Regions from separate parts of the Pelosinus sp. UFO1 genome, predicted to be linked through region 1. Evidence: riboswitches for the same ligand, from Rfam matches in the RefSeq annotation. Region 1 holds a riboswitch; each other region holds the start of a gene.
What was found. Region 1 has a riboswitch for cyclic di-GMP ahead of UFO1_RS04220 (response regulator). Riboswitches for the same ligand answer to the same signal wherever they lie in the genome.

Region 1 (11,445 bases):
CATCATTGCCAAGGTATATGGCTCTTCTCCTGTGGAGCAGCCAGCACTCCATACCCGTAGATCTTTGTTTTTCTTCTCAGCCTCGGCAAGATAAGGTAAAACCACATTCTTGAGCAACTCAAAATGCTGGGGTTCCCGTAGAAAGTAGGTATGGTTGGTCGTTAGTTTGTTTACCAAAGTCACTCCAGCCTTACCTGTAAGATCATTTTTCACATAGGAAAAATACTCTGAAAAACTAGTAAAGCCGCTTTGTACTATATAATTATTTAGACGACCATACACCAAAGTCCTTTTTTGCGATAAGTTGATTCCATAGTTCTGTTTAATAAAATGAACAAGCTCGCTAAATTCCCGTTCTGTTATGTCCTTTATAGTTCTCCCGCCCTTCAATGGATAAAAAGATCCTACAAATCTTAATGTACACTTTCTAAAATACTACTAAGACTTGTAGGAGTCCTTATCACCAAGAACTATTCTTATTTTATCATTGAGTCCTACTAGTACTTACCAAACTCTTTATCATCAAGATCAATTTTCCCTGGGGATGCCAATGCCACTTCGTATTTATCGTCTCGTCTTTCTTGTCTATATTTTTTTTGCTCCATCATGTTTTCAATTGCTCGTAAAACTTCTGGACTGACTCCTGCTGAAGCCCTGAAACCTTGAGTAGCTTGTTGTTTTAGTTTAAATTTAGATACATTATCTCTCATGACCTCGGCTTGGCTTGATAATTCCTCGCTGGCAGATGCACTTTCCTCTGCTGTTGCTGAGTTCGTCTGGACCACTTGAGATACCTGATTGATAGCTTGATTAATCTGGGAAATTGCGGAAGCTTGCTCATTTGAGGCAGCTGCAATATTACCGACAAGTTCCGCTGCCTTTGCAACACCACCTACAATGCCATTCAAAGCTTCTGCTGTATCGTTGGCGATCTTTGTTCCGATGTCCACCTTTTTGATTGATCCTTCAATCATGGCTGTTGTTTCCTTCGCCGCATTAGCACTTCTCGCAGCTAAATTTCTGACTTCTTCCGCTACCACAGCAAATCCTTTACCATGCTGTCCTGCTCTAGCCGCTTCTACGGCTGCATTAAGAGCCAATATATTCGTTTGGAAGGCAATTTCATCGATAACCTTAATAATTTTTGATATATTAGCCGATGATTCATTAATTTCAGACATCGCCTTTATCATTTCCTGCATTTGTGTATTACCTTCAATGGCCTGTTCTTTAGAAGATATCGTCAATTCATTGGCTTGATTTGCATTTACCGCATTTTGTTTAGTCTGCACAGCTACTTGTGTCATAGAAGCAGTTATTTCTTCAATAGAACTAGCTTGTTCTGTAGAGCCCTGGGACAGAACTTCTCCAGATGAAGCAATTTGCTGAGCACCAGCAGCTACTTGCTCTGCGGCTTCATTGATGCTACTCATCGCTCGATTTATATTTTCTGCCATCAAATTAAAGGCTTGGGCTAGTTGGCCAATTTCATCACTTGTTCGAACATTTACTGCAACGTTCAAATCGCCACTTGCGATCTTGCCAGCAACTTCAACAATCTCTTTAACTGGTTGAGAAATGATTCTAGCAATATAAATACCAAGGGTAATCGCTATAACGACACTAAAGGCAACAAGAATTATCATAAAGAGCATAGCCCTATTTGCATCTGCTTTATTGGCTGCTGCCTTTTGTTTTGCTAACTCTATTTTCATTGCACTTAACTTATTGAGTGTATCTTCCATAGTCTCTGCGATTCGAATACCCTCAGTTTGTATTAATTGATTTACTTGTGCTACTTGTCCCGCCTGAAGCATGGGAAATAGGTTTTTAGAATAGGAATCATATTGAGCAATCGTATCGTCGAGGGTCTTATGCAATTTACGTCCTTCATCGCTCACTAACGTTTTACCAATCTCGTTACTTCCCGATTTCATTTTACTGATGGATTCATTAAAACTTTTCATTTTTTGATTTTGGATATTTACATCCTTTGTCAAAAGGATATCTCTAAAACTTACGCGCCCCTTTTGATAGGCTTCACTAATATCACCCATCTGTCCCATAGGCACCGTATATTTTTCATACAAATCCGTATCCGCCTGGGACAAACTAGAAAGATTATATACACCTACCGCTCCTACCATCCCTGCAATTACAGCTACACAAAGAAACGCAACAGTAAGTTTGTTAGCAATTTTAAGATTCTGAAACCATTTCATCATTTTTTTCGCCTTCCTTTACTATTTGTTAAATAAATCCTAACAAATTCTCTCTAAGCTGCTAACTTCATTATCATTTAATAATCGATCACTATCGAGGATTAGCTTTACATCTTTACCTACTTTACCTATCCCTTTAATAAAGCGTTGATGATAGCTGCCATTATCAAATTGAGGCGGCAAAACAATTTCTTGAGCTGCAATGATGAGCACTTCCTCTACCGCATCCACAATGAGCCCTAAGGTAACACCTTTTATATCAACTACTACAATACAAGTGCGGTCATTGTACTCTCGATATACTTTTTTAAACCGTAGCCTAACATCAATAACAGGGATAATCTTCCCCCTAAGGTTAATGATGCCTTGTACATATTCTGGAAGGTCAGGTATTTCTGTTACAGACTGCATACCGATTATCTCAGTGACAAATTTTATTTCAATACCATAGACTTCAGTCCCCAAGGAAAATGTCAGAAATTTGTCCTTTTGCGTGTCTTCTTCATCATCTAGCACATTTTCAGCAATCTCAGACATGATATGTCTCCTTTTTTCAATCTATTCTTCTTTACTAGCCTATAGATTCGTTGCTGTAGGGATAAACCTACTAAGAGTTCAGGGCGGCAACATCGAGTATCAAGCTAACACCACCATCTCCGAGCAAGGTACAACCCGCAATTCCCTTCGTCTTTTTGATATAGGAAGGCAAAGCTTTGACCACTACCTGTTGCTGCCCTATTAAAGAGTCAGCAAATAAACAAATTCCTTTTCCGTCAGCTTCAACCATTACCATGATTCCTTCTCTTAGATCTTTGACCTCTGTTTTTACCTGAAACCTTTCATAAAGACGCAAAACAGGGTGGCACTCCCCCCGAATCATAATCATTTCATTATTATTTGTATCTTTTATCAAATTCTGCTCTTTCAGCCGAAAGGACTCTTTTATCGCAATAATCGGTATCGTGTAGATGGAATTTCCGACCTTTATATTCATCCCATCAATGATCGCAAGAGTAAGAGGAATTCTTATAAACATTGTTGTGCCTTCCCCCACTACGCTATCAACACTAATCGTACCACCTATTTTTTCAATATTCTTGGCTACGACGTCCATACCAACTCCACGACCAGAGAATTCTGTCACAGTATCATTGGTAGAAAAGCCAGGCTGTAAAATAAAAGAATAGACCTGGTTATCACTTAAAGAGGTCTCTTCCTTTTCAATTAAACCGCGTTCCCAAGCTTTTTTAAGAATTTTTTCTTTGTTTAACCCTCCACCGTCATCTTGTATCGTAATCAAAACATCGCCACCGGCACTTTTTGCTTCTAGTCGAATTTTGCCCACTTTCGGTTTCCCTTGGGCAATTCTTTCTTGAGCAGGCTCAATACCATGGTCCACAGCATTACGAATTAGATGCATAAGCGGGTCTGATATGCTTTCTATAATATTTTTGTCTACTTCGGTTTGCTCTCCAATAATCTCTAACTGCGCTTCTTTATCAAGCTTTCGCACCATATCTCTGACAATGCGATTCATCTTATGAAAAGTTGCTGATAACGGCACCATTCGTATGGACATAACAGTATCTTGAAGTTCGCTAGTAATTTTTCTTAATTGTCGTGCTGACTTATAGAACTTATCAAGCCTCAATCCTTGCAGTTCAGGATTTTGAGTTACCATTGCCTCAGCAATGACAAGCTCTCCCACTAAATCCATAAGGATATCCATCTTTGACACATTTACACTAATAAAACTTTGTGTCCCTTCCGTTTGCTGCTCCACTTCCTTGACGGCAGCATTCACGGGCTCATCTGGAATTGGGTCATCTAAGTCAATTACCTTTTTCTGCTGCGCTTTTTTGACGCTGGCATCCGCCACTACATTTAAGTTGAACTCTTTTAGAAACATTGTGTTGCAGAAAAATTCTTGTACTATTTCCAAAGATTTTTGCGTCAAAAATGTTATCTGGAATCCTTCATTTTTAATAACTTCCGATGTAGCATCGTTTTCTAAAATATCCATTGGTGAATGTACAATGTTCTCTGCAAGATCACTAAGCTCATGAATTAGAGTAAAAGCTCTTATATTTTCCATTCCACAATCTTCGTCAAAAAAGATCCTGGCTTCATATCTGATTTTTCCCTCATCCTCAGATGCATCAGCCCCAAAATGGATATTTGATTCATCAATATTGAAATTCGTAGTATCAGTCAGTTTGGGATGACTTTCCTTTAAACTGGACAAAAACTCCCTGCTTTTCTCGCAAACAACATAGGAATCACCTGTTGGATCTGCCCCGTTTTCCACCTTAGCCACTTCACCTTTAATGAAATCTACGGCATTTAAAACTAGATCTGTCAGTTCCGAATAATCTACACTTTGAGGCTTTGTCTCGCGAATATAATAGAAAACATCCTCTAAAGAGTGGGCTAACGAAGAAATGTCATTGAACATCATCATAGCAGCCGACCCCTTTAGTGTATGCATAATTCTAAATACTTCATTGATAACGACTTCCAAGCCCCCGGACTTTTCACTATCTAAAATAAGGCGTTCAAGCTGTTCTAACATCTGGTTTGTTTCAAATACAAAGAGGTCAAGCATTGGGGCTTTGCTATCATTATTGGCCAATTTCAATCACCCTCACAAATTACTGCAAATACTGGAAGTACGGTACTGCATAATCTTTTTCAAAATCTAGCGTTTCTATTTGAACTTGCTTAGCCCTCGAATGACCTGTTCTTCAACAAACGGTTTTACGATAAATCCATTAGCACCAGACACAATGGCATCTTTTACAGTCGCTTCTTGCCCCATAGCCGATATCATAACGACTTTCGCACTAGAATCCATTTTTTTTATTGCCTTCAAAGCCGTTATTCCATCCATTTGAGGCATTGTTATATCCATTGTAACCAGATCAGGTTTAAGTTCATTGTATTTTAGGATTGCTTCTGCACCATTTGCAGCTTCGCCTACTACTTGGTAGCCATTTTTCTCTAACATCATTTTTAGTGTTAACCGGATAAAAACTGCATCATCAACAATAAGTACTTTCATATATATCTTCATCCTTTCATCTACAAGTAATGTCAACTTGCAATCACATAATCGTTACCTACATATTTTAGCTTCCCTGCTTCTCTTACCCTTTTCAATGTAAGCATCATTTCTGTTCGAAATATTTCGACTATAATGTCACCTACTTTATCCCAATCAGAAATAATTGAAGCCATCAAAAAAAACGCAAAAAAAGGTCAGGGATACCTGACCTAAAACATGGTAGTTTAAGCTAACATGGCGGCCTGGCAGTCTTGGTCGCCCAGCGACTGTAGACCCATAGCTTTGCGTCCCTATCTTTCGATAGGTTTGCCAATATTGTTAATTTTTGTCTATCTATGTAGTATTTTCTTATATTATATTATTATTCCATATATTCGTCAACGCATTTCGGGACTCTGGTATGTTTCCCCAGGACCTAGGTCTTGTTTTAATACAAAAAAGAATGGCAAATATTACGTTTGCTGCGAAGAATGTAATTAAAGTATAATTTGAATACCACATAAAACTATAAAATTAGCAAGGATACATTACATGAAAAAACAAATACCTCTTTTAATAGCTCTATTATTGTTACTAACTAGCTTACCAGCAGCTACTGCGAGTGCCGCTTCCTTTGATTCACTGAGTCAAGATATCATCAACTTTATAGGTCTTCAAAGCAACCAAACAAAAAATTCTTCAATGAAAGGCAAGGTAATCGTTGTTGATCCCGGTCATGGTGGTAGTGATACTGGTGCCATAGGCCCTAATCATGTTGCGGAAAAAAATGTTACACTGGCCATTGCTCGTGATCTAGGTAAGTTATTATCTGATGGAGGAGCGAAGGTTATCATGACCCGTACCTCTGACAAGGATGTTGCCTATGAGGGAACATCAGACATTGACGAACTACAGGCTCGCGTTGCTATTGCAAACCAGGCTAGTGCAGACTTGTTTATTAGCATTCATGCTGACGCTTCTGACGAACCTGTCAGTGGTACAGCAACTTATTTTTACCCAGGCAATAGCGATACTCTTGCCAGTTTAGTACAAGATAGTATGGTTAGCCAACTAAAGTTGTCTGATAGAGGCTATCAACCTAATGATTTTTACGTTCTTAAAAACACAACGATGCCAGCCATATTAACAGAAGTTGCTTTTATCTCCAATCCAAAAGAAGAAAAACTACTCCTTAATCCTACTTTTGACAAAAAGGCAGCACTTGGAATTTACAATGGAATTAAAAAATATTTTGCGCAATAAGCGCGACCTCACCAGTTAATTTGTAAAATTTTTAAACATCCTTAGGGAGCACAGTTGTGCTCCCTTTTTTTACTCTATGAATTCATAAAAGGAAAGCCAAGCATTCCTCTGCCTGGCTTAATTTTTTACTAATAATCCTCAAAGTAACTAACCTACCATTCTGTACGAATACTCAAATCAGCTTTCTGTTGCGCTTCACCAATTTTTAATAGTTTATATACAATATAAAGACCACCATACCAAACAGGTGCAACATATAATCCTACCAGATTATCATGGTCATATCCCATACCTAAGGTTACAGCCAGCATAAATATCCCTACTGCATAATTGGCATATGGATAACAAGGCATAGGATATTTTAACTGAGTAATTTGCTCACTACTAAGGCTTTTTCGCCATTTGTACTGAATATACATGATCAATGACCAAGTCCACATACAACCCGTGGTTGTAATAGCCGACATATAATAAAATACGCTGTCTGGAGATGCATAATTTAGATAAACGCCTATCAAGCAAACAGCACTAGAAAATAGAATGCCATTGGCGGGAACTTGACTGGCTGATAGTTTCCCTAAGAATGCGGGAGCCTCATTTCTAAGTGCTAATCCATAAAGCATTCGTCCACAAACATACATACCACTATTTAAGCAAGAAGCTGCCGAGGATAAAATTACAACATTTATAATGGAAGCTGCATAAGGTATGCCGGCTTTTTCAAAGATCATTACAAAAGGACTAATGCCTTTCGGCAACGTATCATAAGGAAAAATAGATAGAATGGCTACCATAGAGCCAACATAGAAAACCAATACACGCCAAAATACCTTATCAATCGCGGATTTAAGAGAGGACTCAGGATTAATGGCTTCACCAGCAGTAATTCCGATTAGTTCAACTCCTGAATAAGCAAACACCACCATAACCAATGCCATGGCTACACCACTCCAACCAAAAGGCATAAAACCCCCGTGAGTCCACAGATTAGAAAAACCAATTGCCACTCCATCGTTACCAAGGCCAAAGAGAATCATTGCAAAGCCAACTAGCAGCATGGCTATGATGGTTACAACTTTAATTAGCGCAAACCAAAATTCAAACTCACCGTAATATTTCACTGCAACTAAATTAATGGCCAGAATTACACCAAGACAAATCAGCGCAGGAATCCACTGCTCTATATCCGGTGACCAGTATTTCATATACATGCCGACTGCTGAAATTTCACACATAGCTAAGACAACCCATTGGTACCAATAAGTCCATCCAGTAACAAAGGAAACTAGTGGCCCGCAAAAGGCTCTGGCATAGCCAGCAAAGGATGAAGCTACAGGATGTTCTACAGCGACTTCACCTAGTGCACGCAGCACAAAGTACATAACAATACCACCAAGGGCATAGGCTAATGTGAGAGCTGGTCCTGCCATCTTACTCGCCTGAGCAGATCCCATAAATAGAGCAACGCCAATAACTCCACCAATAGCAATCAACTGGATATGTCTGTCTTTTAGATCTTTCTTCAAGTTCTCTTTTTCTAAATATAAGGATTGTTCTTTCATATCTGTTCGCCTCCTTTTTTTATATAAAAAGACGCTCATCAACAACCTCACGGTTGTTGACAAGCGTCTTTGCTTGCAGCTATTTTATTTACACTACATTATTCTTCAGCAGTAGCTTTTAGGATACTTTGTTCTAAAACCGTAAGTCCACGATCTAATTGTTCATCAGTAACCACCAAAGGAATCAATAAACGAATTACATTACTAAAAATACCAGCACTAATTAGAATTACACCTTGTTCCAGACAATATTTTACTACCTTGCTAGTCAGTTCTTTCGCTGGTTCTTTCGTTTTTCGATCTTTGACTAGTTCAATACCAATCATCGCACCAATACCCCTCACGTCACCGATAGCACTGCATCTCTCCTGTAAGGCTTCCAGTCTCTTCATAGTTTTATGGCCAATTTCTGTTGCTCGGCTGCAGAGATTGTTTTCCTCAATTAATTTTATCGTTTCTAAACCTGCCACACAGGCTAAAGGGTTACCGCCATAGGTCCCGCCAATATTACCAGCGTCAGGTGCATCCATATACTGAGCCTTGCCTGTTACAGCACTGAGAGGAACACCGGCAGCGATTGACTTCGCCGTAGTCATTAAGTCCGGTTCCACACCCCAATTTTCAATGGCGAACATTTTCCCTGTACGACCAAAACCACTTTGTACTTCATCAGCAATTAATAAGATTCCCTTACTCTCACAGATAGTCTTAAGACCTGGCAAAAATTCTGGTGGCGGTACGAGAAAACCACCTTCCCCCTGTACCGGTTCAATAATCATAGCTGCAATATGCTCAGCATCAATTTCTGCTGCAAAAAACCGTTCAAAATTTTCTAGACAATGCATCCCACAACCAGGATAGGTAGAACGATAATGGCAGCGGTAGCAATATGCGGAAGGAACCTTGTAAACCTCTGGAGCAAAAGGCCCAAAACCATATTTATAAGGTTTTACTTTACTGGTAAGACCCATGGTCATAAAAGTACGTCCATGGAATGCACACTCAAAAGAAATGATTCCGGTTCTTTTCGTTGCATGGCGGGCAATTTTCACCGCATTCTCAACGGCTTCTGCACCACTATTAGCGAACATCGTCTTTTTGGGAGAAAACCCAGGCATTAGAGAATTCATCTTTTCTGCCAGCTGGACATAGGGTTCATACATGGCAATGGCAAAGAATGAATGAAGTAATTGTTCCGCTTGTTTTTGTATGGCTTTAACTACCGATTCTGGACAATGACCAACATTCAAAACCCCTACACCCGCATAAAAGTCAAGAAACTCTCTACCCTCTACATCTGTAATGACCGCTCCACTGGCCTTTTCTACAAAAACCCCTGTTGAGTTAGCTATCCCTCTAGCAACTGCATTGTTTTTTCTTTGTATCAGTGTTTCAGTCTTACTTTTTCCATTATCCATTATAAAGTCCCTCCTAACATTTTTATAAAAATAAAAACGCTGAATATATCTCCAGGATATACATTCAGCGCCGTTGCTAAATACATCACTCATATTTTGTTGATACTTAAATAATACCAGAGGTATCTACTAGCGTCTATGTGAATAGATCACAGATTGTGTTGTACTACATTGTGACCTATTCACTTTTATCCTTAAGATAAGTCTGACAGTATCATATCTATAAAATTCCTAGTACTCGCTGAGAGGTAGCGATTTCGCAGCCAAATAATTGCTTTTTTTATTTCTAAGGAAGATTCAATGATTTCTTTGTATATTAATGTGTTGCTCGGCACAAGACCTACTGCCGATTTAGGTACTATAGCCATGCCTAATCCTGCGTCAGCCCATACGAGTAAGGATCTAACATCGTCCCCTCGGCACAAAATTTGAGGCTCAAAACCATTTTTCTGGCAACACTCCACAATCATACTTTCATTACTCCGATGAAGTAATAAGGGCTTATCTACAAGTTCTTCTAGCTTTATATGTTGAGTCGCCTGTTCTTCATCTTCCCAATCTTTGCACATGGCAACTACCATGGGTTCATTCGGTAAATTCACGGAATGATACATTTTTGAATCAAAAATTGCTCTTACAATGCCTATTTCAATGATTCCAGAATTCAGTAAATCTAAAATTTTGTTTGTGTCACCTTCCCATAACTGAAAACTTATATGGGGATATTGTTTATGGAAGTTGACAACTTTGAAGGGTAAGAAGGTCGTTCCTGAGGATGCAACAGCTCCAATCGATAAGGTTCCTGTATATCCTTCATCTAATTCTTTTAATTCTTTCGTAGTCATATTCATGAACTCTAGTATGTGCGACGCCCTTTTATAGAGCAAATGACCCGCGTCGGTTAATATGATTCCTCGACGGTCACGTTCTACTAATTTTACATTTAATTCTTCTTCTAATAATTTAAGTTGTTGACTCAATGGAGGTTGAGCCATATGTAACCGTTTGGCAGCCTTTGAAATTTGCCCCTCCTCAGCAATGGCCAAAAAATAGGTAAGCTGCTTACTATTCACAAAACCCCATCCTTCTGATATATTTTTTTCGTATAGCAAAGTAACTTTTTTAATATTATATATATATCTAATGCTTTGCTATAATGATATAAGAAGGGTTAAGTATTGTCAAAACAGATTCATTTATTTTCGTTAAATAACCCTACTATTAATATATCTCTTGTCCTTCATTAAACACAAAACGAGTAGTTGATATTAAATATGAATACACCGGAGGATGTCGACTATGACCGATATTAAAGTACTGATTGTAGATCCTGAAGCTGTTATTACTAACATACATAAATCTTATATTCAAGAGGTAGGTGGCTTTACACTAGTAGGGATTGGCAGAAGTCATAGTGAAGTTTTCGAACTATTAGATAGGAAGAAACCCGATTTAGTAATTATTAATGATTGTGTCTCAGATAGTAACACTATCGAAGTGATATCTTTTACTCGAATCGAAGAGCTACCAATTGATTTTATTATAATTACTGCAATAACTAATGGTAACGCAATCAATTGGGCTTTACGTCACGGGATATTTGATTATATACTTAAACCCTTTAATTTTGAGCGGCTTAAAGATTCTTTACTTTCTTACCGTGAATTTCGGCAGCAACTTACCTGCAAGAGCGCTTTAAGTCAAAGGGACCTTGATGGATATAAATTAAAAAAATGCTCCCTTCAAGCCTAAAACCCCCTAATAGCCTTCTTCCTAATTATTGAGTAAAGAAATACTCTTCATAATCAATGTAACAGTATTCTATTTTACAATTTTTCATTATCATAACTTATAGCAAATGCAGGAGGTAAACATGGTCTTTTTACATGCAATTGAAGGACTAATGAGCATTATTATTATGGTTTCATTAGGATATA
Region 2 (11,445 bases), 600 kb from region 1:
AATTATGTCATCGCCATTACCAGATGAGATAATATCATTACCGCTGGTCCCTTTAATGACGTCATTATAATTACTGCCAATTACCTGTTGAATATTAGAAAAAACACCATTCGTTAAATCAATACTAACACCCGTCGCAGACGGAGCAGCCGTTAGAATATTTACTCCCGTACCACCGTCTACAAGAGCGTTGCCAGCATGGAACACCATCGTATCATTTCCATTACCGCCATAGATACTATCGGCACCCTTTCCGCCATCAATATAATCGTTACCATCCCCACCAATTAAGATATTTGTTTGATCATTACCAGTTAAAGTGTCGTTGCCTGAGCCACCTGTAATGTTTTCAAAGTCTTTAAATTGGGTTGCTAAGTTAATATTGACAGCAGTAGTAAGAGCGCTAGCATCTAATGTATCTATGCCATTACCGCCCTTTACGCTAGTAGCGGTAAGCGTCGAATAATATTTGACAATATCATCGCCATCGCCAGCAATAATGATATCACTGCCACCCTTTCCATCAATAATATCATTACCTGCTCCGCCTATCAGAGTATTGACACCAATGGTACCTGTCAACACATCGTCACCTAAGCCGCCAGTTATATTTTCAAAGTCAGTGAACTGGGTACCCAGATTAAAAGTTACTCCAGTCGTCTGAGCACTGGCATCCAATGTGTCAATCCCTAATCCACCTTTTATTTGGGAAGGAGTATAGGAAGCATAATATTTTACAGTATCATTGCCGGCTCCCGCATCAATCGTATCATCACCGCCACCGCCGTCAATGACATTAGCAAGTGCATTGCCTGTTAACGTATCATTGCCAGAAGTTGCAATAATGTTTTCGATATCTGGGAATTGGTTTAGATTAATAACAGTGGAAGATAAAGAGCTTGCATCTAAGGTATCAATACCAGCTCCACCCTTTATATTAGTAGGTACAATTGATGTATAATACTTTATTGTATCATTTCCAGCACCGCCATCAATAATATCATTACCGCCACCACCGTCTATAATATCATCACCAGCTCCACCAGATAAATTGTCCGCCCCGGCAGTGCCGATCAAAGTATCGTTATAATTACTGCCTACAAACTTTTCAATATTGGTAAACATGGACGAATTCAAGTCAATAGTTACGCCGCTAGCAGAAGAGGCAGCAGTCACAATATCTACCCCGAGTCCACCATCTACCAAAACATCCGCTGAGTCAAATACAATAGTATCATTTCCAGCCCCGCCATAAATTTTATCGCCACCAATGCTACCATCAAGATAGTCGTCTCCTGCGCCACCATCCAATGTATCATTTCCTGCGCCGCCAACTAAAGTATTCGCTAACGCATTACCAGTCAAAACATCAGCACCAGTACCACCTACAATGTTTTCAAAGTCAGTAAACTGCGTATTAAGATCGATATTTACTCCTGATGCCTGTGCACTGGCATCCAGTGTATCAATCCCTAATCCACCTTTTATTTTGGAAGGAGTATAGGAAGCATAATATTTTACAGTATCATTGCCGGCTCCCGCATCAATCGTATCATCACCGCCACCGCCGTCAATGACATTAGCAAGTGCATTACCTGTTAATATGTCATTGTTAGCGGTAGTAATAAGATTTTCAAAATCAGTAAACTGAGTAGTAAGATTAATAGTTAATCCAGTGGCCTGTGCACTGGCATCCAACGTATCAATACCTGCTCCACCTTTTATTTTAGTAGGGTCATAAGAAGTATAATATTTTACCGTGTCATTGCCAGCGCCTGCATCAATGGTATCAATACCAGCACCGCCATCAATTATGTCATCGCCATTACCAGATGAGATAATATCATTACCGCTGGTCCCTTTAATGACGTCATTATAATTACTGCCAATTACCTGTTGAATATTAGAAAAAGCACCATTCGTTAAGTCAATACTAACACCCGTCGCAGACGGAGCAGCCGTTAGAATATTTACTCCCGTACCACCGTCTACAAGAGCGTTGTCAGCATGGAACACAATCGTATCATTTCCATTACCGCCATAGATACTATCGGCACCCTTTCCACCATCAATATAATCGTTACCATCCCCACCAATTAAGATATTTGTTTGATCATTACCAGTTAAAGTGTCGTTGCCTGAGCCACCTGTAATGTTTTCAAAGTCTTTAAATTGGGTTGCTAAGTTAATATTGACAGCAGCAGTAAGAGCGCTAGCATCTAATGTATCTATGCCATTACCGCTCTTTACGTTAGTAGCGGTAAGCGTCGAATAATATTTGACAATATCATCGCCATCGCCAGCATTAATGATATCACTGCCACCCTTTCCATCAATAATATCATTACCTGCTCCGCCTATCAGAGTATTGACACCAATGGTACCTGTCAACACATCGTCACCTAAGCCGCCAGTTATATTTTCAAAGTCAGTAAACTGGGTAGTAAGATTAATAGTTACTCCAGTCGTCTGTGCACTGGCATCCAGTGTATCAATCCCTAATCCACCTTTTATTTTGGAAGGAGTATAGGAAGCATAATATTTTACAGTATCATTGCCGGCTCCCGCATCAATCGTATCATCACCGCCACCGCCGTCAATGACATTAGCAAGTGCATTACCTGTTACTGTGTCATTGTTAGCGGTAGTAATAAGATTTTCAAAATCAGTAAACTGAGTAGTAAGATTAATAGTTAATCCAGTGGCCTGTGCACTGGCATCCAACGTATCAATACCTGCTCCACCTTTTATTTTAGTAGGGTCATAAGAAGTATAATATTTTACCGTGTCATTGCCAGCGCCTGCATCAATGGTATCAATACCAGCACCGCCATCAATTATGTCATCGCCATTACCAGATGAGATAATATCATTACCGCTGGTCCCTTTAATGACGTCATTATAATTACTGCCAATTACTTGTTGAATATTAGAAAAAACACCATTCGTTAAGTCAATACTAACTCCCGTCGCAGACGGAGCAGCCGTTAGAATATTTACTCCCGTACCACCATCTACAAGAGCGTTGTCAGCATGGAACACAATCGTATCATTTCCATTACCGCCATAGATACTATCGGCACCCTTTCCACCATCAATATAATCGTTACCATCCCCACCAATTAAGATATTTGTTTGATCATTACCAGTTAAAGTGTCGTTGCTTGAGCCACCTGTAATGTTTTCAAAGTCTTTAAATTGGGTTGCTAAGTTAATATTGACAGCAGTAGTAAGAGCGCTAGCATCTAATGTATCTATGCCATTACCGCCCTTTACGTTAGTAGCGGTAAGCGTCGAATAATATTTGACAATATCATCGCCATCGCCAGCATTAATGATATCACTGCCACCCTTTCCATCAATAATATCATTACCTGCTCCGCCCATCAGAGTATTGACACCAATGGTACCTGTCAACACATCGTCACCTGAACCGCCAGTTATATTTTCAAAGTCAGTAAACTGGGTAGTAAGATTAATAGCTACTCCAGTCGTCTGGGCACTGGCATCCAACGTATCAATACCTAATCCACCTGTAATTTTAGAAGGAGTGTACGAAGTATAATACTTTACAATGTCATTTCCAGCTCCTACATTAATGGAATCATCACCGCCACCACCATCAACTACATCATCGCCTGCAGTACCAAGAAGTATGTCGTTCCCTGTTGTTCCATTGATATTTGCCATGTTTTTCTCCCCCATTTTTTCTACTAACTTACTAAAATACAACCAGCATGTACTACTTGTAAAAAACAAAAAACCAGACAGATTGTCTGGTTTAACATCATTTCTTACGAAATGGTAACCTGGCAATCATAGACTTCCTACAGTCCTTAGACCCATGGCTTTGCGCCCTCACCTTTCAGTAAGTTTGCCTAATTTTATGTGTAAAAAAAAATGTCATTTTTTGTAACATCATTACCATTATTAAACTATATTATTATTATGTTGTCAATAAAATTAAATTATAATTTAATAAACTTCATTTAGAAAATTCTTTTGTTTTAGAATCGTACTTACATACAAGTACTGATTTTCTTATTTGTAAAACTTTTGAATCAATTAAATCATATTTTATTGGTACAGGCTGAAGTCATGAGGATTTACAGTGAAAAAATGAGATTGCTTTTCACACGGTATGCCTTCCCCGTGATTGTTGTTATCCACCAACAACAAAATACTTTCTATTGGTGAACAACAACAAAAAAGGCTCTAGCAAGAAAGCTAGAACCCTTGATTTCATATGGTGCGCCTGGGGCGATTCGAACGCTCGACACACGGCTTAGAGTTTTTAGGCTATAGTTTTATTAAAAACAACAGGCTTTAATACATGCAAACTGCGTAAATTTCAATAGCTTTCTTCTATATAATTGCTTTCTATTCATTTCATATTATCTTGTATTGGTGGACAAAAATCTGATTGACTATTATGGCTGCTTTATGATTTTCGGAACCCCATTCTGTTATGACAATTTGTTGCGAGTTTGTTGAAATTTATTGTTTCACCTGTTTAAACAACCAGTCTCTAACACCTTCAATCGTATAGGCGTACTGCCAGGTATACCGATGGTTGCCGTTCTTGAAGACCGTATAATAGATGTTACTGCCTGCGGCAAGCATATTACTCACATCAGTTGCGAATTCCGCCGCACTGGATTCCGCAGACCAAGTTGCCTTGCTGACAGTAGCACCCTGCTTCTTCAAAGCTTCAGTGATGGAATCCATGCCTGGGTTAGCCTTGTTATCACCCTCAGATACAACGATCCATAAGTTTTTCTTTACCATTGGAGTTACCTTGTTCACATCCCACTGACAAGCAACCAATAGTGATGCTGCAAACATGTCAGGATACTTGATCTCCATAGCAATAGAAGTCATTCCTCCCATTGATTGACCAGTGTTATATAGACGGTTGGAATCTATGCTGTACTGCTTTTCTAAATCTTTTACAAGATCCACTGTGATATCCATTTGTTCAGTAGTCTGAGAAGTGTCATCAGCAATAATACTAGTATACTGTGGGGCGAGTACAAAGCATTCGTTCTTTGCTTGTTCAGATGGTTCTGCCCAGACAACAGCTCCTAAGCCCTGAGTTAATGTATTTGTAGGGTTGTTGCTAACAACACCTGCATCATGCATAAATAATACCAACGGATACTTCTTAGACGGATCGTAATTTTTTGGCACATATAGATTGTACATCAATTTTTCATTGTTGTAGTTTGGATCTGTATAAACAAGTTTCTTGAAGTCATCCACCACTAAATTAATGTCCTTACTGTTTGTCATCACCTTGGAATCCGCCTTGTAGGTTTGACCTCCCACAGTTGCGATGTCGCCGCTCTGTGTTACATTGACTGTCAATGGTTTGCTTTCGGCTGAATCAGTTGCTACGAAGCCTAAGGTTGGACCACCGTTGCCAGGGGGCCGATTCCCCCCCTGAGAAGCACCCTGCTCGGCATTGCCATTTTGGCCGTTACCAGCTCCATTGGCATCATTGCTTGCTCCATTGCCACCACCATATCCTGTATCAGGTGTAATAGTTGTATCAAGCTCAACAATGACATATTGACCGTTTACGCCCTTATATGCTTTTTCCGCCGCAGTATTGGCATATACCTTCGTAACATTCTTGTCTTCAACCGTGAAGTCTGAGGCCTTTAGCTTAGAGGTGTCTATGGCGCTATCGTATTCCACTGCTACAGCGCTTACCTTTTGTCCATCCCCAAATACCTCATTGATTGCTGTGACACTTTTAATATGCTTATGCTTCATATTTTCTATCGTCATTTGTTTGTTCCCCAAAGCATCAGTTATTTGTACATCCACGCCCTCTGCTGCAAATGTTAATGAATTCATTGTCATCACAAGCATTAGAAATGCTATTAAGGTTGATACTATTCTTTTCATTTATAAACTACTCCGTTCACAAGCTCGGTGGCAATGGTAAGAACCCGTTGTAACCGAGCTTTTTTTTATTTTACAACTATGATTTTGAAATTACAGGCAACTACAAAAAATATGTAACCAGGAATCTACTGCATATTCCGGTTTGATTCGGCCACCAATTCCGGTCACATGCGGCCACTCGCTTACTTATTGGCCCTTAAGTCACTTTTCCAGCTTTACTCCGTTTTTCTCAAAGTGTTGCATTCTTTATTGCAATCTACACTGCTTTTTTTCTAATCTTAAATAGTATAACATGGGCCTTTTATTGCTTTGAAGGGTTACACAGTTTTTTTGAATGCATTTAAAATTTATGATTTATCATAATTTCCCAGATCATTTCTCTAAAGTTACAGCCTTTTTCCTGGACTCACGCCAGCCAGCAATCTTTTCTGCAATATTCTCCACTACAACAAAGAGAACAGGAATTAGAAATATTCCAATTGAAGTTGCTGCAAGCATACCACCAACAACGGCTGTTCCCATGGAATTTCTGGCCGCGGCGCCGGCGCCTGTTGCCATAACTAAAGGCAAGCAACCGATAATAAATGCCAATGAGGTCATAAGAATCGGCCGCAAACGGGTTTTCGCCGCTTCAATAGCAGCCTGTACCGGCTTCATGCCACTATCAACTCTGACTTTGCCAAACTCAACAATGAGGATAGCATTTTTGGCAGCCAGGCCAATAAGCATAACTAACCCAATTTGCATATATACACTATTTTCCAAATTGCACACATACTGGAACAGGAAGGCTCCAAAAACACCGGTTGGTACCGAAAGCAATACCGCAAAGGGAACACTCCAGCTTTCATACAAAGCAGCCAAACACAAAAAGACAAACACAATCGCCAGCCCGAAAGCAAGCGCCGTACGCGAGCCGGCAAGCTTTTCCTCACGGCTTTGCCCCGACCACTCATAGGTATAACCCTCAGATAAAGTTTGCTGTGCCACCTCTTCGAGTGCAGCCATAGCTTGGCCGGAGCTGTACCCGTCTGCCTGTCTGCCGTTGATTTGAACAGCCTTAACCCCATTATACCGGGTAATAATAGTTGGCGCATTAATCTGCTTGGGTTTAAGTAGTGTGTTTAACGGAACCATCACGTTATTGGAACTTTTTACATAAAGAAAACGGGTTGCATCCACATCACCACGGAATGTGTTTTCTGCTTGCACGATAACTTTATAGGATCGACCAAATTTATTAAAATCGTTAACCTGGCTGCCACCAAGGAATACTTGCAATGCCGTAAATACATCATTAACAGCCACTCCCAGTTGTTCAGCCTTTTCACGGTCTACCTCAAATTCATAGCTTGGAGTATTGGCTTTAAAGTTTGACGATATCGAGGCAATCTCCGGACGCTCTTTTGCGGCCGTCACGACTTTTTGGGCCATGCTGTCCAAATCATTCAGTGAACCACCACTCCGATCTTGCAACATCAGGGTAAAGCCGCCAACCGTTCCCAATCCCGGTAAGCTCGGGGGAGCAAATGAAATTACTGTGCCTTCCGGATACTGAGCTCCATCCATGATTGTCTGTTTTATTTCGTCTTTTAGCTGTAATTCGGGTTTTTGCCGCTTATCCCAAGAATCCAGAGAAATAGACATGGCTCCGGCATTAGGCTTTGAGCCTCCACCCAGTATATCCCTGCTTGGCATCAACATGATATTTTTAACCCCAGGCTGCGCACTTACTTTTTCGGTAAATTGCCGCATAACATCAATTGTTCTGTTCAAACTGGATGCCTCAGGTAAAGTAATAGACGTCATATAATAGCCCTGGTCTTCATCAGGTACAAAGGAGGATGGCACCAGTTTATATAATCCCCCAGTCAGGATGAGTAACACGATAAGCAGAACCAGGCACAGGCGGGCTTTAGGAATAATCCTGCCTAGTCCATTGCCATACCGCGCCAGATTGTTTTCAAACCAATTATTGAATTGGCTAAAAAAACGCGCCAACACACCGGGGTGCTCCTGTTCTTCATGGGGTTTAAGTAGCATCACGCACAGGGCCGGTGTAAGTGACAAAGCAACAATGGCTGACAAAGCCATTGAAACCACGATGGTTAACGCAAATTGTTTATATAAAATTCCCGTAGTACCGCTTAAAAACGCAACCGGAATAAATACCGACGCCAAGACAAAGGCAATGGCAACAACCGGGCCGGATACTTCACTCATGGCCCGTTTAGTAGCCGTGAGCGGCGAAAGCCCTGAATAGCGCATATGATGTTCGACCGCTTCAATAACGACAATGGCGTCATCAACAACCAGACCGATCGCCAGCACCAGCGCAAACAGAGTAAGCGTATTGATGGTAAAACCTAATACACTAAAAGCGCCAAAAGTACCCAATAAAGATACAGGAATTGCCAGCAAGGGAATCAACGTAGCTCGCCAGCTTTGCAAAAATACAAATACCACAATGACCACTAATAACAATGCTTCGGCAAAGGTTTTAACGACTTCCTTCATAGACTCGCGTACGAATTCGGTACTATCAACAGTAATATTATACTGCATATCTCCTGGGAAATTCTTCGATGCGTTTTCAATTACTGCTTTTACATTACTAATAGTCTCTAGGGAATTGGCATCACTTGTTAATTTAACGCCAAACCCGGTGGATAAATGACCGTTTAGAAAGGCACCACCAGCATCATAATCCTTGCTGCCGAGTTCCACCCGGGCAATATCCTTAATCCTGACAAAGGATCCATCTGATTTTGAACGCACAATGATATTCTCAAACTCTTTCGCATCAGTGAGGCGACCTTTTACTCTGGCCGTATACTGAAATTGCTGTTCAGATGCCACAGGCATTTTACCAAAAGTGCCGGCGGCAGCCTGGACATTCTGCGTTTCAATTGCAGAGGTCACTTCATCGACTGAAATGCCGAGTTGTGCCATCTTTTCCGGTTGCAGCCAAATCCGCATACTGTAGTTTGAACCGAATTCATCTACTTCGCCAACACCTTTAACCCGTTTGATATCATCAATAAGATAAATACTGCCGTAGTTTTTTAAGAAATTACGATCAAAGCTGTCACTCGGTGACCAGAGATTAAAAATCAACGACGTATCTTGTGATGATTTACGGGTAGTTACCCCGGCTGTTTGTACCGTACCTGGCAACGAGGCGTTGGCCTGCGCCACCCGGCTCTGTGCTTGCACGGCAGCCGTATCAGAATTTTTGTCTGTCTCAAACTGAATTCTAAGTGAATAGGAACCGGAATCGGTACTGTTGGAAGACATACTAACCATATCTTCGACTCCATTGACCTGTTCTTCAATAACCTGGGCAACTGTCTGATCAACAACATCCGCATTCGCGCCCTGGTATGTGGTGCTTACCGAAATTGTCGGCGGCGATATTTTGGGGTACTGCGCTACCGGCAGGGTGAACGCGGCAACCGAACCCAGTAAAGTAATGATAATTGACAAAACGATGGCGAAAATAGGACGGTTAATAAAGAAATTAGCCATATAAGCGCCCCCTATTGTTTGGCCGGAGTCAGCGCATCCGGTTCTAACATTGTTACTTGCAGTGAACTTCCTTGTTTTGCCTTGTCAATCCCTTCGACAATGACACGTTCATTGGCGCTGAGCCCCTCTTCAACCAGCCACATATCACCAATTTTATCTCCTAATTTTACCTGCCTGCTCTCTGCTTTATTATCTACGGTCACGACGGTAACAAAGGTATTATCCAGCACTTGCTTAACTGCCTTTTGCGGAATCAGTAAAGCTCCTTGCCGCACGATTTCTTGCGCAACTACCCGGGCAAACATCCCCGGCAACAGAAATTTTTGCGGATTATCAAAACTGGCTTTAATTGTAATAGTGCCAGTCGTATCGCTCATTCCTCTGTCGATTTGCTCTACATGTCCTATGAACGGATATTCCTTGCCGTCGCTAAGAACAAGTTTTAGATGATCCTTAAAATAGGCGGGAAGTGAACCATTGCCGCTGCGAATGAATTTTAGATACTCATTTTCACTCATGCTAAACTGCACCCAAACCGGATCTATTGAGGATACGGTAGCCATTGTTGTCGAGCTGGCTGCCACATAATAACCAAGACTTACATCATTCACATCAATGCGGCCATCAACTGGCGAAACAATTAAAGTATCCTGTTCATTCTCAATGGCTTGTTGCAGATCGGCCCGGTTGACTTCGACTGTCGCGGCTTCTTGTTCAGCCTGGGATACATACGCATCTACCGTTTGCTGGGCAACCCCTTTTATCTCCGCCAATCGCTGATAACGTTCCACATCTTTCTGCGTATTGTTGAGAGTCGCTTGCGATTTATTTATGGTAGCTCTGGCCGAATTAATCGCTGACCGATATTGTTTATTATCAATTTGAAACAATGGCTGACCTTTATAGACGGTATCGCCGCCATTTACCATCTTAGCAATAATGTTACCTGATACCTTTGACATGATTTTTACTTCGCTTTTGGCTTTTACCTGTCCAACAAATTCAATGTTGATAGGCGTATCCCTCGTTACTACCTGCATGGCTTTTACCGCTATAGCCTGGTTTACATTATTTACCTGGGTTTTAGACAAAACTCCACTGCGCATAACAACACCGCTAAGTAAAACAACTGCAAAAATCAAGCCAACATACAGTTTCTTCGAACCCTTGATACTCAATTACCATCCCTCCTGCTTTCCTTACTATTTCACTGGCAAACCCATGACCTGTTCCAGTTTTACCTTGTTTGTATTATAACTATACAATGCCTGAATATAATTCTTTTTGGCAGTATCCAGCGCCACTACCGCATCACGCAGGTCAAGGTTGGTGCCAATTCCGACCTCATAGCTGGCTTTTTGAATCATTAAACTTTCTTCAGCCTGCTCCACCGACACCTTGGTGGTATCCAAAAAAAAGAATCTAACCTTCAGTACCTGAGAAAAGAAACTGAATTTGCTTCTTATTAAATTAGTTTTAAAAAATAACAAGTACAACAGGAATAAATATGAACCCGTTTTTCATTATCTTAGGTTAATAGCACCAAGATATATGAAGCACACAACCGTTAATACTTAAAAGAATATCAGTTCCAGATTAAACCATGATTAATCAAAGATTAAAATTAGGTTAAAAAAATTTTTCTATCTTCTTAAAGTAGATTGTCAACACTTAGTCGGACAGTTTTTATAAGATCAATTGCCGGAAATGGGCCAGCGATTGGGCTAGCTCACGAAGCAACTGGGTAAACTATCAAAGTTTCTTCCAAATACAAATTCCGTTTTAAATAGCTTAAAAAAAGCCTCAACCCTGCATTTCGCAAAGGTTAAGGCTATCTTTCGCCGTTAAAGATGATACGGCTCTCCATATCGGGTGAAACGGTGCAGAAAAAGGCGCATTAGCTCTATTCTCAATGTAAAATATCTAATAATTGCTTCCCTATTAATAACGTTGTCACCAAAATAAATAGTGGTTTAACATAAGTAGCACCTTTGGCAATAGCAA
Region 3 (11,445 bases), 1.5 Mb from region 1:
GTTAAACCTCTCAGTGCAAAAGAATTCATTGGTACCAAAATTACTCGTCGATTAGAAAAATTGGCTGTAGGATTATTAAAAACTAAGGGGTTATTAAAATAGATTACATATATTTCCAGGAAATATCCAATAAATGGAGGTAAGGTTATGATTACCAGTAAGACAAAAAAAATAGGCATTTTAGGATGGCCTTTGGGACATTCCTTATCCCCCCTCATGCATAATGCAGCTTTTACAGCACTCGATCTTGATTATGTTTATGTACCATTACCTGTTGAACCAGAAAAATTGGCTCAAGCTGTGGCTGGTTTAAAAGCCATGGACTTTACTGGTGCAAACGTCACCATACCACATAAGGTTGCTATTATGTCTTACCTTGATGAAATTGATCCTAGTGCCCAGTTTGTGGGAGCGGTGAATACAATTCTTATAAAAGAAGGAAAATGTATTGGTTACAATACGGATGCTCAAGGATTTATCCAGTCGTTAACAAGAAAGAATGTAACTATAAGGGGTAAGAAAGCTGTTGTTATGGGCGCTGGTGGCGCAGCAAGAGCTGTCGCCTCTGGTCTCATACAAAATGGCATACACCAAATCACCATTGGCACAAGAAACTCTCTAAAGGCACAAGAGTTCACCAATTTTTTCCCAAATTTTAAAAATTTATTAGGCTGTAACTGGCGAGATAGTACTTTTACTAACCAAGTCAAAGAATGCGATATTCTGATTAACTCGACTCCCATTGGTATGTCAACTAGTGAAAAAGAAGAGTTGCCTATTCTATGGGAGAATGTAAATAAGGACGCTACTATCTGTGATTTAATATATAATCCGCCAATTACTGCTTTTTTAAACTCAGCTCAAATTCGTGGCTATAGAATCATTAATGGAGCAGGAATGTTGGTAGAGCAAGGGGCCTTAGCATTTGAACTATGGACAGATAAGCAAGCACCGCGTACTATTATGTCGAATATTTTATCAAAATATATGTAAAAAAATAACAAAACACCTTATTTTAAAGCAGGAATTTACAAAATTGGTTAGAATATACATAATTAGGACATAAAGGCTTGGGTCCCAGGACCCGAGCCTTTATTTTGAAATTTTATTATGATAAATTGCATTATAATATCCTTTTTATTTGTCGCAATTATCAGTAATTTTTTAAGTAAATAAGAGAAAAATTGCTAGGTCTTATTTAGTATAGTAGGGGTGGACAACTTTGGAATTATCAGCTCAAATTGGAAAATTTACAGCCAAACAACGTCTAGGCATAATTCTCGGAGTGGGAAGCATCGTATTTATCATCACAATGTATATAACACCTACCGAAGTAGTGACGGCACCTACTATTCCTAAACAAGCAAATACGGGAGTTGTTAAGAGCTCCACCAATAAGGCTATTATGCTTGTTGGACAACAAGGTAATCAAACAAACCAAGTGTTTCGTGATCCTTTCCTTATACCTTCCGAATTTCAAGAAAAAATACCAATTACTAACAACGTAAGAGATCAAGGATTTTCAAAGGTTCCTAGTTCAAATAGAGAACCTACCGCGAGTGAAAAACTAATTACCCCAATTAAAGCCAAAGAATCTGTTACACTGACTGGTATAGTTAGTACCGATAATCAGCGTTTAGCAGTTATTCAATCAGCGAACAAAAGTAAAGCCTACCAGTTATATGAATTTATAGATACATACCAACTGGTTGCGATTCAGGATGATACTGTTATTCTTAAAGATAATGATAGCCAGCTCGTATTATCCCTAGAAACTCCCGGGAAAAAAGGAGGAAGAAAATGAGATACAAGATATTTATATGCTTGTTAGTACTTTTTCTCTCTATAGGGATTTCTAGTATGGCAATGGCATCTCCTCAAAGTATTAACCTTAATTTCATGGATGAAGATGTGCGTGTAGTCCTACATACTCTTGCCACAATTGGAAATGTTGATATGATTATTGATGATTCGATCAAAGGTAATATTACCATGAAAATTAATAATATAACCTTTGAAAATGCTTTGGCCCTAATCACTTCTGCTAAGGGAATATCGTATCGAAAAATAGGTGATTCCTACATTATCGAACCTGCTGACATGGGTATAACAGAAGTCTATAAACTTCGTTATATTCGTGCTGTTGATATAAAAAAATCTCTAGAACCTATTATGGGAAGTCTCAAACTAAAAGCAGAGATAGATGAAGTATCAAACTCCTTACTTGTTAGTGGTTCACCTACAGGCTGTGCTCGTATTAAAACACTATTAACAGATCTTGATATTCCGCAACAGCAGGTAACCCTGGAAGCGAAAGTAGTAGCCATAAATAAAGCTAAAACAAAAGATCTAGGAATTGATTGGTCATGGGATGTGACGCCCCAGTACCCTGAAGTTGAAACAACAGATGAAGTACGAGATAGTAACGGTAAAGTAACAACACCCGCAAAGACCACAATTACTCGGACAGCACATAAAGGTACTATAAGATTTGGTAGTAGTCCTGCAGGAGTCCCCTATGAGTTTTACTACCAGGCAAAGATCAATGCTCTTATTAGCAATGGTAATGCTAAGATTTTAGCAAGTCCTAAGGTAACTACCATTAATGGCAAGGAAGCACGTATTTTAATTGGAGATCACATCCCTGTGCTCACAGAAAAAACAGAAAACGGTAAAACAACCACTACTGTAGAATATGTTGACGCAGGTATTAAACTTACTTATACCCCCACCATTACCGCTGAAGGTACTGTGACTGCTAAAGTTCGTACGGAAGTGAGTACTCCAACTTTAGTATCTGATATTAAAAATTATCGTATTACTACTCGCGAAGCTGAAACTACGGTCTGCATGAACGATGGTGAGACAATGGTAATTGGCGGTCTTATTGGTAGTGAAGAATCCAAAACAAATAATAATGTACCTTTCTTAAGTGAATTGCCTTTGATCGGAACATTATTTAAAAGTGTACATAATTCGAAATCAGAAACGGAAGTCATTATATTTTTAACAGCACACACTTCTAAGTAATAAGAGTAATCTTTACATAATTATAAATCTATTATTTAGCATTTTTGGTAATAAATTGACATTATTTTAGCGAATGCTGGATATAAAAGTTGATATAGATAGTTGTGATGAAATCCGTGATGTATTTGGGCACTTTATCTAGGATGGAACAAGTAGTGCAACCGACTAACTTTATGCATTTAATTAAAATATGAATGTATTTGCTGTTCGGTTGCTTTTTTTATGAATAGGTAGGTGGAAAATGAAACGAAAAAGACTGGGTGATTTGTTGCTTGAGACAAATCTAATCACACAACAACAATTAGAGGAAGCACTAAAGATTCAAAAAAAGGACAATAAACGGCTAGGTAAAGTATTGAGCGATCTTAATTATGTATCCGAAGATGCCATGATTCAAGTTCTTGAGTTTCAATTAGGCGTACCTCATGTGGATTTATCAAATATTGTTATAAAGCCAGCAACAGCAGCTCTTGTTCCAGTGAATTTAGCAGAACGACACCAAGTGATTCCGATAAAAATAGCTGGTAATAAAATTACCCTAGCTATGGTTGATCCTACTAATTTTTATGCCATTGATGACATTCGTATGGCTTCTGGTTTTGATGTAGAACCAGTTATCGCCACGGAAAAAGATATTTTACGAGCCATAAGAGAATCTTATGGTGTCCAAGATTTAGTGCAAAAGGCTGTCAATAATATGCGACCAGAAGATATGGCATTAACAGCCGAACTCCAAACAGCAGATGATGCGCCTATCATTGGCTTGGTCAATTCTCTTATGAACCAAGCCATTAAGGACATGGCTAGTGACATACATATTGAACCACAAGATAAGACACTCCGAGTTCGCTATCGTGTAGATGGCATGTTAAGAGAAGTTGGCAGCTTTCCGCGAGACATTCATCCTGCAATTGTTGCTAGAATTAAAATTATGAGTGATATGGACATCGCGGAGAAGCGGATACCCCAGGATGGCAGAATCAAAGTGAAAGAAGCAGGCCATAATGTGGACGTGCGAGTATCAACTCTACCTACCATTATGGGAGAAAAAGTCGTCATGCGGCTATTAGATCAGAAAGCAGTTATTTTGGATCTTAATAAACTTGGCTTTTCCCCTGAAAACTTTACTATGTATCACAAATTATGTTCCCATTCCTATGGCATGGTTTTAGTTACAGGTCCCACTGGATCAGGAAAAACGACGACTCTCTATTCTACGTTAACTAAAGTGAATTCACCCAGTAAAAATATTATTACCCTAGAAGATCCTGTAGAATATCGTTTGGCTGGTGTAAATCAGGTACAAGTCAATCCTAAAGCTGGTCTTACCTTTGCTAGCGGACTTCGTTCCGTATTGCGCCAAGATCCTAATATTGTGTTAGTAGGCGAGATACGTGATAGCGAAACTGCGGATATTGCGATTCGAGCGGCCTTGACTGGCCATCTAGTCTTTAGTACCTTACATACAAATAATGCAGCAGGGACTATCACCCGTTTACTAGATATGAATGTTGAGCCTTTTCTTGTAGCTTCGTCTGTTTTAGGTGTTGTAGCACAACGGTTAGTCAGGTTAATATGTCCCGAATGCAAAGAAGGTTATATACCTAATTCTGATTCTTTAGAACGGCTCTTCTTAGGTATCGGACCCGACGCACAAATTACACTACATAGGGGAGTAGGCTGCGCACGTTGTAATCATACGGGCTATCGGGGACGAATGGCCATTCATGAACTAATGCCTATAACCGCTCAAATACGAGAAGCGATTAGCCGTAAAGCTTCTAGTGACGAAATTAGTAACATTGCTGTTAAACAGGGTATGACTACTATGCGCCAGGATGCGATTCAAAAAGCCTTAGCTGGTTTGACAGATGTTCAAGAGGTGATGCGGGTGGCCTATGCTGGAAGTAACGGGGAGGAACTCTAATGGAAAAATTATTACATCAAGCCGTAAAAAGTGGGGCTTCAGATTTACATATTACGGTAGGAGTACCACCTATATTGAGAGTCAATGGTAATTTGGTACGGGCAGAACACAAGGTGCTCACAGTCAAGGATACGGAGGAATTATTTTTCTCCATTACCAAACCAGAACAACAGTTGTATTTTAAAGACCATGGTGAAATTGACTTTTCTTTTGCTATTTTCGGTCTAAGCCGTTTCCGGGTAAATGCCTTCCGGCAACGTGGTTCAACGGCCATTGTCATTCGTGTTGTAAATGAAACTGTGCCTACTTTGGAAGAATTAGGGCATCCGCCTGTGCTTAAAAATCTAGCCTCTCAAGCTAGAGGGCTGGTCCTAGTTACTGGGCCTACTGGTAGTGGTAAATCCACAACGTTAGCAGCGATGATTAATTTGATTAACAAGGAAAGGTCCTGCCATATCCTAACTCTGGAAGACCCGATCGAATACTTACATAAACACAATCAATCTATTGTAAATCAGCGTGAAATGCATTCAGATACAAAATCTTTTACAATTGCTCTAAGGGCTGCACTACGGGAAGATCCTGATGTTATTTTGGTAGGGGAAATGCGTGATCCCGAAACAATAGCTACTGCCATTACAGCAGCAGAGACAGGACATTTGGTATTTGCCACCCTGCATACTGGCAGTGCCGCCCAGACTATTGACCGTATTATCGACGCTTTTCCCGCCCATCAACAGCAGCAAATTCGTATTCAACTTTCCGTCACATTACAAGGAATTGTTGCCCAGCAACTTTTGCCTCGCATTGATCAACTAGGTAGGATTGCTGCTTTAGAAATACTAATCGCCACGCCTGCAGTACGCAACATGATTCGGGAAGGTAAAACCCACCAGTTAACTTCGGTGATTCAAACGGGAGCAAAGTTTGGCATGCAACCAATGGACATGGCCCTAAGAGATCTATATCGACGTGGAATTGTATCTTATGGGGAAGCAGCCATGCGAGCCATTGATGAGGAAACCTTCGCTCGTCTCGCTAATAGTTAAAAAGGAAAGTAGGAGATTTTGAGTGGCTAGAAATTTTGCCTATAGAGCAAAAGACCGTAATGGACAAGTGCTGACAGGCAGTATTTTGGCTGAGAATGAACATGCCGTAGCTCTGCACGTTCGTGAAAAAGGCTATTTTATTACTCAGCTTAAAGAAGAAGGTAGCACTAGTGCAATACGCTCTTTTATCGATAACTTACAGCGTATTAGTCTAAAGGAAATATCTATTTTTTGTCGGTTATTTTCTACGATGATCGATGCAGGTTTACCTCTAGTGTCATGTCTTAATGTACTCATTGAACAAACTGATAATCCTCGGATGAAAAAGGCACTCCAGGATGTTTATAAAAAAGTCAAGGAAGGGGAAACTTTATCACGTTCTTTAGGGGATCACCCTCGTATCTTCCCTGGGCTTATGATTAACATGGTAGAAGCTGGAGAGGTTGGTGGGGTGCTCGATGATGTACTCGGTCGTTTGGCAAATCATTTTGAAAAAGAACACAAAATGAATGAGAAGATCAAATCTGCTCTGACTTATCCTGCTGTCGTAAGTGCTATGGCAGTTTTATCTGTAGTATTTATCCTAACCTTTGTTTTACCCACATTTGTACAAATGTTTGACAATATGAAGATGGAGTTACCATTACTAACTCGTATCTTATTAGCAATTAGTGCTTTCTTACGTAATTATGCTCCTTTTCTCTTAATAGCCGTTATCGCTGGCGTTTACGGCTTCAAGATTGCCTATCAGCGAGAAGATACGCAAAAATATATAGATGCCTTAACACTAAAGATCCCCATTGTTGGTATGTTGTCCCGGAAAGTTGGTATTGCTCGCTTTAGTCGTACCTTGAGTACTTTGCTACACGGTGGCGTATCTATCATTACTGCCTTAGAAGTAGTCCAGAAAACTATTGGTAATCTTAGTATGACGAAAGCCTTAGAACAAGCCCAAAGTGGTATCAAAGAAGGCATGGGACTAGCCACAACCTTAGCCCAAAGTAAAGTCTTCACTCCTATGGTCATCCAAATGGTATCCATAGGCGAAGAAAGTGGTGCCTTGGACAAAATGCTAGAAAAAATTGCTGATTTTTATGAGAATGATGTAGATGATGTGATTAGCCGTCTAAGTAGCATCATTGAGCCTGTAATTATTGGGGTATTGGGAGTGGTGATTGGTTTAATTGTGATTTCTATTATGATACCACTCTTTGATGTCATAACAAATTTTAGTAATGTGTAAAATTTGTTTTAATGTAAGGAGGTGAATCGTTTCATTCGGATTACAATAATTGTTGATATTTATAAAAAATTGAAAAGAGGTAAATCTATGTTAATCAATTTAAGAAAAAAAATGAAAAATCAAAAAGGGTTCACATTAGTAGAGTTGATGGTAGTAATTGCAATAATTGGTATTTTAGCTACAATTGCCATACCTAAAATGACCGGTGCAACAGCGTCAGCAAAAGATGCTAAGCTGACAGCTGATTTACGAACTCTCGACGGCGCACTAATGATGAGCTATGCTAACTCAACCACTACTCCTAAAAAATATCCTGCAACCTTGGCTACTTTAGTTACAGATAAACTTATAGCCGAAGTTCCTAAAGATGCTAAAGGTGAAGATATGAGTTATACACCTACAGATGAAGGAGCAGCAAGTGGATCAACAGTAGCTTCAAGTTCTTCATACAAATTATCAGGAAAAAATTCGGCAGGTACTGCCACTAAATCTCCAGGCAGTGAAGCGATACAGTAAATATATTCGTCTGTGGGAAGTTGAGAAATATTTTCAACTAGAAACAATATCCCATCAAGGCGGCTTCTTGTAGTCGCCTTGATGGTTTTCTTGACAGATTTATAGTATTTATTTGCATTTTAATAGATAAAATTGCTAAGGAGAATTCAATTGTATATTGAACTATTTTTCTTTACTCTAGGTCTCATCATTGGTAGCTTCCTCAACGTCTGCATCTACCGTCTACCGCAAAACCAATCTATCCTTACGCCTTCTTCTCACTGTATGACATGCAATACACATCTTAAACCATGGGATCTAATTCCTGTCCTTAGTTATCATTTATCCCGCGGTCGTTGCCGCTATTGTGGTGTTTCCTTTTCGTCGCGCTATCCTATCGTAGAAATATTGACCGCAGGCCTTTTTGTCTGGTGTCTGTATATATTGGGGATCTCTTTAGAACTTTTCAAAACCCTTATTCTTACATCCTTTTTACTTGTTATTACTTTCATTGACTATGATCACCAACTTATATTAGACAAAGTTTTACTATGGCTATTTGGGGCTGGTGTTGTTATAAATTTGTGGACAAATAGCCTAGACATCTGGGACATGATTATCGCCAGTTTCCTTGGTGGTGGATTATTACTTTTCATTGCCGTAATCAGCCGTGGTGGCATGGGAGGCGGCGATATTAAGTTTGCTGCAGCTCTTGGTATTTGGTTGGGATGGCAATACTTACTTCTAACCTTACTATTATCTTTTATAATTGGTGGTGTAGGCGGCTTATTATTATTAGCTTTTAAGTTAAAAAACCGTAAAGATTTCATACCCTTTGGTCCCTTTATCGCCCTAGGTGCCTTAATTAGTAGCTTATACGGAAATGAAATTATTACTTGGTATTTGGAACGATTATAATAAGGTGGCTATATCCCATGCAACGAGGTGTAACCCTTATTGAACTTCTGCTATGTATTGCTATACTCAGCATTTTTTCTAGTATGGCAGTGCCAACAATTGGTCAATCCTTAGCAAAACAAGAGCTTGAGAATAGCACTCGTCAATTAGTTGCAGACATTCGTTGGTTACAGCAGATATCTATAAATTCGGGTGTAGATACAACTGCTTATGTATTAATTTTTAAATATACGGCTCCTTATGGCTATTATATTACTGCGAATACCCAAAGAATAAAAGCTGTTACCTTTCCACCATCAGTAAATTTATCCGGGCAGTTTTCCTCTATTTCTTTTAGCTTGAATGGAGCACCTAAAAATAGTGCGCAATCAGTTGCTCTTTATAGCCCTAAACTAAAAGAGTCGAAGTATGTTATTCTTGCGCCAGTCACTGGACGAGTGCGTATCAGTAGCTCTATAAGTACACAACCTGAAGAATAAGGGGGAGGTACTCATATGAATGTTCTGAAGGAAAATCGGGGGTTCATGTTAGCTGATGTGATAATCGCAATTTTTCTTGTCTGTGTAGCCTTAGTACCAATTTCTGGTTTGTTTACGCAATCAATACAGACCAGTGCTGAAGCTGCTGACTATACCCGTGCTGCGAATCTCATGCAACAACAATTAGAATTATTAAAAACTAAATCTCCTGAATATTGGGCAGAGCTGGCACTGCCTTGTCAAATACCGTGGCAAGTAAATCGTTTACTACCACCATCAAAATACACATTAACCTCACAAGCAACTTTATCTACACTAGACAGTCATCTTGTGCAGGTGAATATTATTGCTTCTTGGAAGGAGAGGAATAGAGAGTGCAATCTACAGTTTGTTGCATTTTATCCTACCCTTAACTAATAGCATTTTGTTAGCAAAAGAGGTGGTGTCCCATGAAAAAAGCATACCTTACTGCACAAGATGGATTGACTCTAGTAGAATTATTAATTAGTATCACGCTAATGCTTACGTTACTTTCTGGTATCGCAGATTTGTTTTCCGAATCTTTAAGACTTTGGATATTTAATAGAAATCAAGAGAATATTCAGCAAACAGCACGCCTAGCAATGGATAGTATAGCTCGAGAAATACGCTATGCTCAGCAAATCACTTTTAAGAATAAATCCTCTTTACTTATTACCAAACCAAGTGGGGAAAATAATACCTTTCAATTAGGTGGCGGAACTCATTCCAAAACCATATATATTATTATAGATAAAACTAAGACAAAACCTGCAGGGGGGATATCCAGTAATCCGATAACAGAAAATTTTGTAACCAACTTAGATTTTCTTGCTTATCCGGAGAGTGAAAATCCAAAAGCGGTAATGATAACATTAGAAACAACTGACGAGAATACTGGCGAAAAAAAGCTGCTTCATACAGCCTGTTACCCTTTAAATAAAGGTGGCATGCTTAATGAACAATAAGCGAGGTTCGGCAGCATTGTTAGGGATTATTGCTATGATGTTATTAGGACTAATAGGCCTTGGCATGATGACACGCAGCAGAATAGAGTTGGAAATAGCAACGAATCATCGAGATGGAGTTGCTGCACAATACGTAGCTGAGGCTGGAATACAATGGGCTATTACTAAGCTAAAAATAGATGATGAATTCAAAAGCCAAACTGAGAGCAAGGATTTTATAACCACGTTCGAAATTCTTGGTACGTTATCACCAATTGGAAGTTATAATGTTAAAATAGGACCGGATTCTAAAACTACTAACAAAAATGTACGCCTCATTCGATCCATTGGAACAGTTAATAAAGCAAAACGCCAAATTATTGGCAAGGTGCTTTTACCAGTAGTAGCTAGTAGTGTTTTTAATTATGCTTTGTTCTCCACTGCCAATTTAAGCATTACGAACACTATGATTACTGGATCACTCCGTAGTAATGACAACATTACTTTGAGTAACAATTGTGAAATAATCGGTGATATATTTATTCGGGATTCTACTAAAATAAGTTACAATGAAACAACAATAAATGGTATGATAAACTATAATGTACCAATTATTAAAATACCTGCTTACAATGAAAATGACTATAGGAATAGTAGCCTTTTGCATGATTTTCTTGATGGACAAACTTATACTCTAACTGATAACCTATCATTTGCAAATGACAATTTTATTATGAAAAATAATAGCTACTTACTAGGAAACGGTTTAATCTACGTGAAAAACAATGTCATAATTGATACAAAATCTCAAATACTCGGCAATATTATGATAGTTGCAGGTGGAAATATTATCATCTCAGATCATGCTATCCTAAACAAAGCTATCTTATTAGCGAAAGGTAATGGGCAAATTGATACGAGTGCAGAAATTACAGGCTGTATTTCTGTCGGTGGAAAACTTAATGTAGAGGATGCCACTGTTATTTATGATAACAATATTATACAATTTTTCAATCTGCCAACTGACATAGCAAGTCCTTTTGAAATTACTTGGGATTATTAAGGAGATGTGTATTATGGAACTTAAAAATTATATGGAAAAACTAGTTATGGAAAAACTTGAGATTGTTATTCAGGCAAACCCTACTATGTGTACTTGCCAGCGATGCCAGTATGATATTGCCGCCTTAGCTCTGAATGCTTTGCCGACTCGTTATGTTGCAACTTCTACAGGTGAAACCTATACTAAAATAAGTTCATTGGACCAACAGTTTCACGTCGATGTCGTATCTGCTATTACCCAAGCCATTAAAATAGTGAAAAAGCAACCCCATCATGC

Region 2: it holds a riboswitch for cyclic di-GMP, as region 1 does, so the genes downstream of both, UFO1_RS24845 (matrixin family metalloprotease) here and UFO1_RS04220 (response regulator) in region 1, are expected to answer to the same signal.
Region 3: it holds a riboswitch for cyclic di-GMP, as region 1 does, so the genes downstream of both, UFO1_RS11295 (GspE/PulE family protein) here and UFO1_RS04220 (response regulator) in region 1, are expected to answer to the same signal.

The regions. Positions count from the first base shown of each region.
Region 1 is NZ_CP008852.1:949,463-960,907, reverse strand. It holds gene UFO1_RS04240 (protein-glutamate O-methyltransferase CheR) at 1-390, opposite strand, end outside; gene UFO1_RS04235 (methyl-accepting chemotaxis protein) at 498-2,225, opposite strand; gene UFO1_RS04230 (chemotaxis protein CheW) at 2,262-2,759, opposite strand; gene UFO1_RS04225 (chemotaxis protein CheA) at 2,830-4,854, opposite strand; gene UFO1_RS04220 (response regulator) at 4,930-5,289, opposite strand; cyclic di-GMP riboswitch class I at 5,520-5,607, opposite strand; gene UFO1_RS04215 (N-acetylmuramoyl-L-alanine amidase) at 5,818-6,528, shown strand; gene UFO1_RS04210 (amino acid permease) at 6,681-8,090, opposite strand; gene gabT (4-aminobutyrate--2-oxoglutarate transaminase) at 8,189-9,508, opposite strand; gene UFO1_RS04200 (LysR family transcriptional regulator) at 9,703-10,581, opposite strand; gene UFO1_RS04195 (response regulator) at 10,808-11,260, shown strand; gene UFO1_RS04190 (AEC family transporter) at 11,367-11,445, shown strand, end outside.
Region 2 is NZ_CP008852.1:344,795-356,239, reverse strand. It holds gene UFO1_RS24845 (matrixin family metalloprotease) at 1-3,690, opposite strand, end outside; cyclic di-GMP riboswitch class I at 3,801-3,889, opposite strand; gene UFO1_RS01465 (alpha/beta hydrolase-fold protein) at 4,498-5,913, opposite strand; gene UFO1_RS01460 (efflux RND transporter permease subunit) at 6,286-9,441, opposite strand; gene UFO1_RS01455 (efflux RND transporter periplasmic adaptor subunit) at 9,453-10,619, opposite strand; gene UFO1_RS01450 (TolC family protein) at 10,644-10,853, opposite strand; gene UFO1_RS01445 (TSUP family transporter) at 11,351-11,445, opposite strand, start outside.
Region 3 is NZ_CP008852.1:2,408,080-2,419,524, reverse strand. It holds gene UFO1_RS11315 (YqeG family HAD IIIA-type phosphatase) at 1-102, shown strand, start outside; gene UFO1_RS11310 (shikimate dehydrogenase) at 148-993, shown strand; gene UFO1_RS11305 (hypothetical protein) at 1,223-1,804, shown strand; gene UFO1_RS11300 (secretin N-terminal domain-containing protein) at 1,801-3,030, shown strand; cyclic di-GMP riboswitch class II at 3,122-3,206, shown strand; gene UFO1_RS11295 (GspE/PulE family protein) at 3,272-4,957, shown strand; gene UFO1_RS11290 (type IV pilus twitching motility protein PilT) at 4,957-6,006, shown strand; gene UFO1_RS11285 (type II secretion system F family protein) at 6,029-7,249, shown strand; gene UFO1_RS11280 (competence type IV pilus major pilin ComGC) at 7,337-7,765, shown strand; gene UFO1_RS11275 (A24 family peptidase) at 7,916-8,662, shown strand; gene UFO1_RS11270 (Tfp pilus assembly protein FimT/FimU) at 8,680-9,141, shown strand; gene UFO1_RS11265 (hypothetical protein) at 9,157-9,558, shown strand; gene UFO1_RS11260 (PilW family protein) at 9,591-10,127, shown strand; gene UFO1_RS25560 (hypothetical protein) at 10,117-11,169, shown strand; gene UFO1_RS11250 (late competence development ComFB family protein) at 11,183-11,445, shown strand, end outside.